One region of the Eubacterium ventriosum genome, then DNA from elsewhere that is predicted to be linked to it. Evidence: predicted binding sites of a transcription regulator. Region 1 holds the regulator's gene; each other region holds the start of a gene.
The links. Region 1 encodes HrcA, which represses chaperone genes, less so after heat shock. Its sites were predicted from a motif close to TGTTAGCACTCNNNNNNNNNGAGTGCTAACA; they were not measured.

Region 2: htpG (molecular chaperone HtpG) is a predicted target of HrcA. The motif match lies at 1,120-1,150, and genes of this name have one in related genera.
Region 3: NQ558_RS06805 (Hsp20/alpha crystallin family protein) is a predicted target of HrcA. The motif match lies at 579-609, and genes of this name have one in related genera.
Region 4: NQ558_RS05200 (Hsp20/alpha crystallin family protein) is a predicted target of HrcA. The motif match lies at 1,223-1,253, and genes of this name have one in related genera.

The regions. Positions count from the first base shown of each region.
Region 1 covers NZ_CP102282.1:2,551,810-2,554,015, reverse strand. Annotated here, with positions in the region: gene NQ558_RS11485 (DegV family protein) at 1-494, shown strand, start outside; gene hrcA (heat-inducible transcriptional repressor HrcA) at 947-1,993, shown strand; gene grpE (nucleotide exchange factor GrpE) at 2,038-2,206, shown strand, end outside.
Region 2 covers NZ_CP102282.1:2,049,143-2,051,348, forward strand. Annotated here, with positions in the region: gene NQ558_RS09175 (hypothetical protein) at 1-341, opposite strand, end outside; tRNA gene NQ558_RS09180 (tRNA-Thr) at 421-493, opposite strand; gene NQ558_RS09185 (DUF5721 family protein) at 606-1,097, shown strand; gene htpG (molecular chaperone HtpG) at 1,229-2,206, shown strand, end outside.
Region 3 covers NZ_CP102282.1:1,509,682-1,511,887, forward strand. Annotated here, with positions in the region: gene NQ558_RS06800 (chromate transporter) at 1-423, opposite strand, end outside; gene NQ558_RS06805 (Hsp20/alpha crystallin family protein) at 785-1,234, shown strand; gene NQ558_RS06810 (GH25 family lysozyme) at 1,389-2,206, shown strand, end outside.
Region 4 covers NZ_CP102282.1:1,134,598-1,136,803, forward strand. Annotated here, with positions in the region: gene cbiQ (cobalt ECF transporter T component CbiQ) at 1-427, shown strand, start outside; gene NQ558_RS05195 (energy-coupling factor ABC transporter ATP-binding protein) at 440-1,162, shown strand; gene NQ558_RS05200 (Hsp20/alpha crystallin family protein) at 1,394-1,849, shown strand; gene NQ558_RS05205 (glycerophosphodiester phosphodiesterase family protein) at 2,057-2,206, opposite strand, start outside.

The DNA of each region.
Region 1 (2,206 bases):
CAGCAGTATATGCTATAAAGATAATGGTAGATTACGGAATGCAGTTAAGAGATGAAGGAAAAACTGTAGATGAAATTGTAGAGGCATTGGAAGAATTAAAATCAAGAATATCAATTAACCTTGCAATTGACAATCTTGAAAATTTATACAAAGGTGGACGACTTACAAAGATGCAGGCAGGTTTTGGTAATTTTGCAAAGCTTAAGCCGGTTATTTCAATTCCGGAAGGAACGTTAATTGTAAAAGGTAAGTTTATCGGCAGAAAGAAAGCCATTGCAGGACTTGTTAGTTATATAGAAGGAATGGACTTAGATGAAAGATTTCCAATTTATGGAATTTATTCAGACGGAACAGAGAATCTTGATAACTTTGTAAAGAAAGTTGAAGAAAAAGGAATTAAGTTTAAGGAATGTTATCAGATAGGACCTACAATAGGAACTCATGTTGGACCTGAAACATTTGGATTTATAGCAGTAGAAAAAGCAAAGAATTAGTTAATAAATGTTGGAATAGCAATGACGATGAAAGCTATAATAAAAATATAATAACCACAATGAAAAGAACTGTTAAGTTGGCAGAGTTCAAGTGCCGGAGTAACAGTTCTTTTTCTTATACAGATTAGAAATCCGCACCAATTGATTGCACGGATTGTTACGTGTTACGCACTCCCGCAATCCTCCCTGATATTTGCATATCGCGAAGCTTACGCTTCACCTTTATGTTCATATCCGGGCGTGTCCCAAGGTCATTTTCCCATCATTGTGCAAGCAAAGGTGAGAAAAGACCTTTGGACAATGCAATCGCGTACAAAGAAAGTTCACAAATTATTTACAAAACTTTTTTTAGAAAAATGTTGACAAAGCGGTTGAGGAGTGGTAACTTTAACACAGATAAAATATTAGCACTCAAATTAAACGAGTGCTAACAGAAAAAGAAAGGAGATGCCATGGAACTTAATGAGAGAAAAGAAAAAATATTAGACGCTGTTATTAGGAACTATCTTGAGACAGGCGAACCAGTGGGTTCCAGAACCATTTCCAAATATACAGATTTAAATTTAAGCTCAGCAACAATTAGAAATGAAATGTCAGACCTTGAAGAGTTAGGTTACATAGTTCAGCCACATACATCGGCAGGAAGAATTCCAACTGATAAAGGTTACAGATTTTATGTAGACAATATTCTTAAAGACAGGATGGCAGAGCTTGATGAGAGAGAGAAGAAAGTTACTGAAAAGGAAGATTTACTTATTCAGAAAGTTGATAAGGTTGAAACCTTATTACAGAATATGGCGAAGATGTTAGCAACTAATACTAATTACGCCACAATGGTTTCCACACCGAAAGCACAGACTAACAGAATTAAGTTCGTACAGCTTTCAGTTTTGGAAGAAAAGAGTCTTCTTTGTACGGTAGTTTCAGATAAGAACCATGTGGTTAACAAAATTGTCAAAGTCAGCAAGGATGTTAACCAGGAAATAGTAGTCAGATTAAATGTAGCTCTTAATACAGTCCTTGCAGGATTATCAATTGAAGAAATTAATTTAGGAGTTATGACTACACTGGCATCACAGGCAGGAGAGTTTGAATCAGTTGTAAGCGAGGTTTTGAAAGCAATAACGGAAGCAATTGCAACAGAGGAGCAGATGAAGATTTATACTTCAGGTGCAACCAACATTTTCAAATATCCTGAATTAAGTGATAAAGAAAGAGCAAGCCAGTTACTTACTACATTAGAAGAAAAGTCTCAGCTTACCGAATTAATTAATGAAGGAGATGAGGAAACAGGTATTCAGGTCTACATTGGAAGTGAAAGTCCTGTACAGTCCATGAAAGATTGCAGTGTTGTAACTGCAACATACGAATTGGAAGATGGTTTCAAGGGAACAATAGGAATCATCGGACCGAAGAGAATGGACTACGAGAAAGTAGTAGATGCTTTAAGAAATGTGAAAGAACAACTAAGTGATACATTTAAGGATGAACATTCATAGCAAAGCTTAGTTAGACAATAGAATAAGAAAGAAAGGAAAGTCCAATGGAAAAAGAAAAAGAAACTTTGGATGAAAACATTACCGAAGAAACTAGTAATGAAGTTAAAGATAATGAAGCTGAAAACACAAAGGCTGAAAATATTAAGACAGAAGAAACTGTAGAAGAAGCTAATGAACAGGAAGCTGAAGATACAGAAACTTCTGAAGAATCTG
Region 2 (2,206 bases), 500 kb from region 1:
TGTTTCTTAAATAATGGCAACGATTCCCTGTATTTAAAATTGGATAAAAATATTGCCGGGCTGAAAAACCATACTATAAAGAAAATATATTTCAATACGGTTATTACATAGTCCATTGGTTCAAATTTATAGTAACTAAGTTCACCGTAAATACCTGTTCCTATATAGAAAATCATAAATGCATAATATAAAATAGCCGGAACCATCTTATATACTGCACCTGACCTGAAACCAAACAGTTTCACGCTTCCACTATCGTAATTGTTGGCTTTAATATTCTTTCCATCATACCTAGCATATATATCTTTTTCTTTCTTGGGTTTGTATGGTTTATATGCCATCTCTGCTCCTTAAAATTCTGATTAAGTAGAATATTCCGTACATCAGACTTTCATAATTCTACTAAAATCGTTAATTTAAAGCTCCCGGCGTGACTCGAACACGTGACCTGCTCATTACGAGTGAGCTGCTCTACCAACTGAGCTACGGAAGCCTGTTTACATAATTTAACTATTTATTGTAATAAAGTATACAATGACATTATTATAACTATAAGAAGAAAAAAAGTAAAGACAAAAACACCATATTTTGATATAATCTAGTTTATGATTTCAATTAAAATAAACGATATAAATAATTTTATGCAAAACCTTCTTGTAAAGGATACTTTTGATTCTTTTTTAATATGTAGCGGAGAAATAATAACAGGTTCTTCCTTCTCCTTTGACGGCCATATTAACAAAGCTTTTTTTGATAAGGATGAAATTGAAAACTTTACCGAAGATTTTGCCACCTGGAAAAACTTAAGAAATATTTGTTTTGAAATAATTAAAGGAAAAAAAGTTCCTACCCGACTTAAGTTGGTTATGGCTTTTCCTAAAGTTAATTATTCAAAAATCGTAAGGGAACTTGGCTCTTCTATTGCTGAAGAGAATATTAGTGGTCTTTATTTTAATATTATATACGAAAGCAATCAGATACATATTATAACCAGTTCTTCCCTTAATCTTTTTACAATGGATAAATCTCTTGATAATTACTGGGATAAATTAATTTCAAAGTTTCTTGAATCCCATTTTGATACAGAGATTTTATAGAAATTGTTAACTAATTGTAAACTTTTAGCACTCACCTTGATTGAGTGCTAATTTTCTCTTGACTTTTCTTTTTTACGTGTCTACAATATCCTTTAGAATTGAAAATGAACAATAACAAAGGAGTGATTTTTATGTCAGAGAAAAAGGGTAGTCTTTCAATTAACAGTGAAAATATTTTCCCTATTATTAAGAAATGGTTGTATTCAGACCATGACATTTTTTTCAGAGAATTAGTATCTAATGGTTGTGATGCCATTACAAAATTAAAGAAACTTGAAATGATGGGTGAAGCTGAAATAGCTGATGATGAAGAATTTAAGATTCAGATTCTTGCAAACCCTAAAGAGAAAACTCTTACTTTCATCGATAATGGTCTTGGTATGACTGCTGATGAAGTAGACGAATACATTAACCAGATTGCTTTTTCGGGTGCAGAAGCTTTCCTTGAACAGTATAAGGATAAAACTTCTGAAGACCAGATTATCGGTCATTTCGGTTTAGGTTTTTATTCAGCATTTATGGTTGCTGATAGAGTAACTATTGAAACTTTATCTTATAAGAAAGATGCCAAAGCAGTTCTTTGGGACTGTGAAGATGGTATGGACTTTACAATGTCTGACTCAGACAAGGCTGATCGTGGTACAAAGATTACTTTATATTTAAATGACGACAGCGTTGAATTTGCTAACATTTTCAAAGCTAAAGAGATTCTTGATAAGTACTGCTCTTTTATGCCTGTTGAAATTTTTGTATCTGACCCTTCTGCTGAACCTGAATATCAGACAATTATGGAAGAAGAATTAACAGATAAAGATACTGTTATTGAGCATATTGTTGAGCCAGCTAAAACTGAAGAAAAAGAAAAGGAAGACGGAACTAAGGAAACTGTTGAAGTTGAACCAGAAAAGAAAAAAGTAAAAATTTTAAAAAGACCTATAAGTATCAGTGATACTACTCCTCTTTGGACTAAACATCCTAATGAATGTACTGAAGAAGAATACAGAGAATTCTATCACAAAGTATTCTTAGATTACAAAGAGCCTTTATTCTGGATTCATCTAAATATGGATTATCCATTTAACTTAAAGGGTATTTTGTACTTCCCTAAG
Region 3 (2,206 bases), 1.0 Mb from region 1:
TTTCTCCAAATTCTTCAACATTCGAATGCCTGCAGTAAGTATTAAATAAACCACGCAAACCTGAATACCCTTAAAAGCGCAGGCAACGTAGTGTAAGCTTAAAAATTCGTTGAAAAATAACGAAATAAAATAAATAATAATAAAAGAAGGAATGCATACTGCAAGGGTTGCAGCAGTAGCTCCGTAAAATCCTGCAACATGATATCCAATATAGGTGGCGCTGTTAACTGCCATAGGACCGGGCGTGGATTCAGCAATTGCAATCATATTGAGAAAATCATCTTTTTCAATCCATTTCTTCTTATATATAAACTCACTTTCCAAAAGGGCCACCATAGCGTAACCACCGCCAAAGGTAAAGGCACCGATTTTTAGAAAGGTCAAAAACAAAGTAAGCGTTTTATCAAAATTAGAATGTTTCATAAAACCTCCGAAATAAAAAGTCCATTAAAATATTTAATAAAAATTTTTGCAATTAACATCGAGATATTAATTGCTACTTAATTCAAAACACCATAAGTATACCATACATAAAAATTAGAAACAAATGAGTGTGAAATAAAAAAAAAAATTAAAAAAATTAGCACTCACCTCTTGACAGCGCTAACAAAAAGGACTATAACATAGTCAGAACGAAGGAAGAGATAAAGATTTAAAGAAATAATTAAAGATTCAAGCTTTAAAATCTATATCAAATTCGTTAGTTCAGATAATCAACACCTCGGATTTCTCCGATAGTGCAATTACAAAATTTATATCTATTAGACGAAAGGAGATATGACTTATGATGATGCCTAGTATTTTTGGAGAAAACTTATTTGATGATTTTATGGACGATTTTTCATTCCCTACATTACCTGATGTAGACAAGGAATTGTATGGAAAACATGCAAAGAACCTAATGAAAACCGATGTTAAGGAAACTGATGACGGATATCAGGTTGCAGTTGATCTTCCGGGATTTAAGAAGGACGAAATCAAGATTAAACTTGAAAATGGTACATTAACAATTAATGCAGCCAAAGGTCTTGATAAGGATGAGAAGGACAAGGAAGGTAAGTATGTAAGACGTGAACGTTATGCAGGAAGTATGAGCAGAAGCTTTTATGTTGGTGAACATGTTACAGCAGAACAGGTTCATCCAAAGTATGAGAATGGTATTTTAACCTTCGAAATACCTAAGAACAAAGAACCAATCGAAGAAAAAGAAAAGTTCATTGCTATTGAAGGATAACATCTTAACAAAATAAAGAAATCCCCATATCGACTTAGTGTTGGTATGGGGATTTTTTTGTGTTATAATTAGCTACAAATAATTATGTTAGTATGATTCTAAAAAAATATGTAGAAATTGGGAAAATAGTGTGTTAGAAGCACGGAGGTGAAAAATGAGTCAATTTAGGAATATTGTTAAAAAAGCAGTAGTTATAGGGCTTTGCATTTGCACTTTTTCTGTTCAGGTAAGCGGTGCTACACCATGGTCATCAGCCAATGGAATTTTTTATGATGGAAATGGCAATGAAATAAAAGGTGCAATAGCTAAAGGTATTGATGTAAGTTATCACAACGGTGACATTGATTGGGCAAAGGTTAAGGCGGCAGGGATTAGTTTTGCTTTGCTTAGATGTGGATATGGAAATGATGAAAGAAATCAGGATGACATAAAGTTTGTGCAGAATGTAAAAGGTTGTGAGGACAATGGTATTCAATATGGAGTTTATTTGTATTCATATGCAGTTGGCAATGACAAAGAAAAGACTTTAGAAGATATGGCTAGAAGTGAGGCAGAACACGTTCTTAGAATGATTGAAGAAGCCGGAGCTAAACCTACAATGCCTGTTTATTACGATATAGAGGACAAATCTCAGGTTGAAATGACTACTAAGCAGTATGGGGATATGGCTGAAATTTTTTGCAATATTGTAAAAAATGCCGGCTATAAGGCTGGTGTTTATTCTAACTATTATTGGTGGACCAATAGACTTACTGATTCAAGATTTGATAATTGGGGAAAATGGGTTGCAAGATATAATAACACAAGTGAGTACAACAAAGAATATGATATTTGGCAATATACTGAGTCAGGCATAGTAGATGGCGTGGGAAGTGGAATGGATGTTAATATTTTGCTTTCAAGACCTTGCAGTATTACAGGACATCAGTATGAATTTTGTCAATTAGTGTCAAAATCAACAACCACAATAAA
Region 4 (2,206 bases), 1.4 Mb from region 1:
GACGGTGATTGCCATTTATATTCTTATAATTACAACTACTATAGACCGAGTATGCATGGCGCTTAGAAAAATACATATTCCTGAGATTATTGTTATGATTATCCAGTTGATTTACAGGTACATTAACGTGTTGCTAAAGGAAACAAAAAGAATAGTTGAGGCGTACAGCCTTAGGGCACCGGGCCAGAAAGGCATTAATTTTAAGGCTTGGGGAAGTCTGCCGGGGCAGTTGCTTTTACGAAGTATAGACAGGGCAACCGATGTGCATAACAGCATGAGTCTTAGAGGTTACAATCTTAATAACGTGCGAATCAGAAATTACAAATTAAGTAGCAGGGATTACGTGTGGATGATTGTATGGACACTGGTGATTATCACTTTTAGAGTGTACCCTGTTTTTGAAATAGTGGGCGGTTTGTTTACATAAAAGGACAAAAAGATGGAGAATATAATTTCAGTTTCCGACCTTTCTTTCGGCTATGATAGCAAGAGAAAGGTTTTGGAAAATATAAATTTTCAATTAAAAAAGGGTGAGTCGGTGGGCTTGGTTGGCGCTAACGGCGTTGGAAAGTCTACTCTTTTAAGAATACTTGTTGGTCTAAATACAGGTTTTCAGGGAGATGTGATGGTCAACAATATTCCCCTTGAAAAAAAGAATTTAAAGACTATTAGAAAAAATATTGGCTACGTTTTTCAGGATGCTGACAGTCAGCTTTTTATGTCAACTGTTTTTGATGATGTTGCTTTTGCACCGAGAAATTACGGAATGTCTGAGGCAGAAGTTAATGAGAAAACAATGGAAGCGCTGAAAGTTGTGCACATTGAACAGCTAAAGGACAAGCAGATTTATAAGCTTTCAGGAGGGGAGAAAAAACTTGCCTCTATTGCAACAATCCTGTCAACAGAACCGGATGTTATATTGATGGATGAGCCAAGCGTGGCACTTGATCCAAAGAACAGACGAAACCTAATCAACATATTAAATCGACTGAATCAGGCAAAAATAATAGCTTCTCACGATTTGAATATGATAATGGACACTTGCGAGAGAACAATACTTCTTTCAGACGGAAAGATAATTAAGGATGGTAATACAAAGGAGATTCTTTTGGATAAAGAGCTGATGGAAGAAAGCGGCCTGGAGTTACCGTTAGGGTATTAGGAAAGTTAAAAATCAGATAACATTTTATATTATAAAAGTTAACAAAATGTTTACAAGAAATATTAGCACTCACTGTTGACGAGTGCTAACAAAAGTGCTATAACATAATCACAGGGAAAAAAGAGAGTCCCTGAAAGAAATAAAATTAACAATTACGACTAATGGAAGTCGCAATATGCAGTCAGCTAAATTCTCAGATTTTGATTGCAGATATATAAGGAGGTAAGTATTATGTTAGCACCTAGTATTTTTGGAATGAATGATTTATTTGATGATTTTGGAGATGTATTTGAATTTTCACCTGCATTTAGAAAGCAGGTAGCAGCAGCTAGAAATATAAGCTCAGATATTAAAGAATTGGCTGACGGCTACCAGATTGAAATGGAATTACCTGGATTTTCCAAAGAAGAAGTAAAGGCACAGTTGAAAGACGGTTACCTTACAATTACCGCTGAACACAATGCAGAAAATAAAGAAGAGAACAACGAAGAAGGTCAGAAGAAGGAAGCCGTTAAATACATCCGTCGTGAAAGATATTATGGCAAGTGCCAGAGAAGCTTCTTTGTTGGCAAGAACGTAACAGAGGAAGATATTAATGCCAAGTTTGAAAACGGAATCTTAACAATGTATGTTCCTAAAGAAGTAAAGAAGCCACAGGTAGAAGAAAAATTCATTACAATTGAGTAATAAAGGTGGAAGAACTTGAATAAATCTTTTGGATAAAAATTAAATAAGGCAGTAGCATTGCGTGGTGGAAACGGGAATTACAGTAAAAAATAGAAAAATCACAAAATGTTCTGTGTAATGTAAATAAAAAATATCCGGATAGAATGTAAGCTTAAAATACTTTCTTCTATCCGGATATTTTATTAATTCATTTAAAAAATTCAAACCCTATTTTTTCTTCTTAATCTTCAATGGCTTATTTTTCACAACAGTGCTATATGAGCTGTAGTAGTATTTTTTACCAACTTTTAAGTAGGCTCTCACTTTTACGTAATATTTCTTTGTCTTTGTAAGGCCTTTAACTTTTACATACTGTTT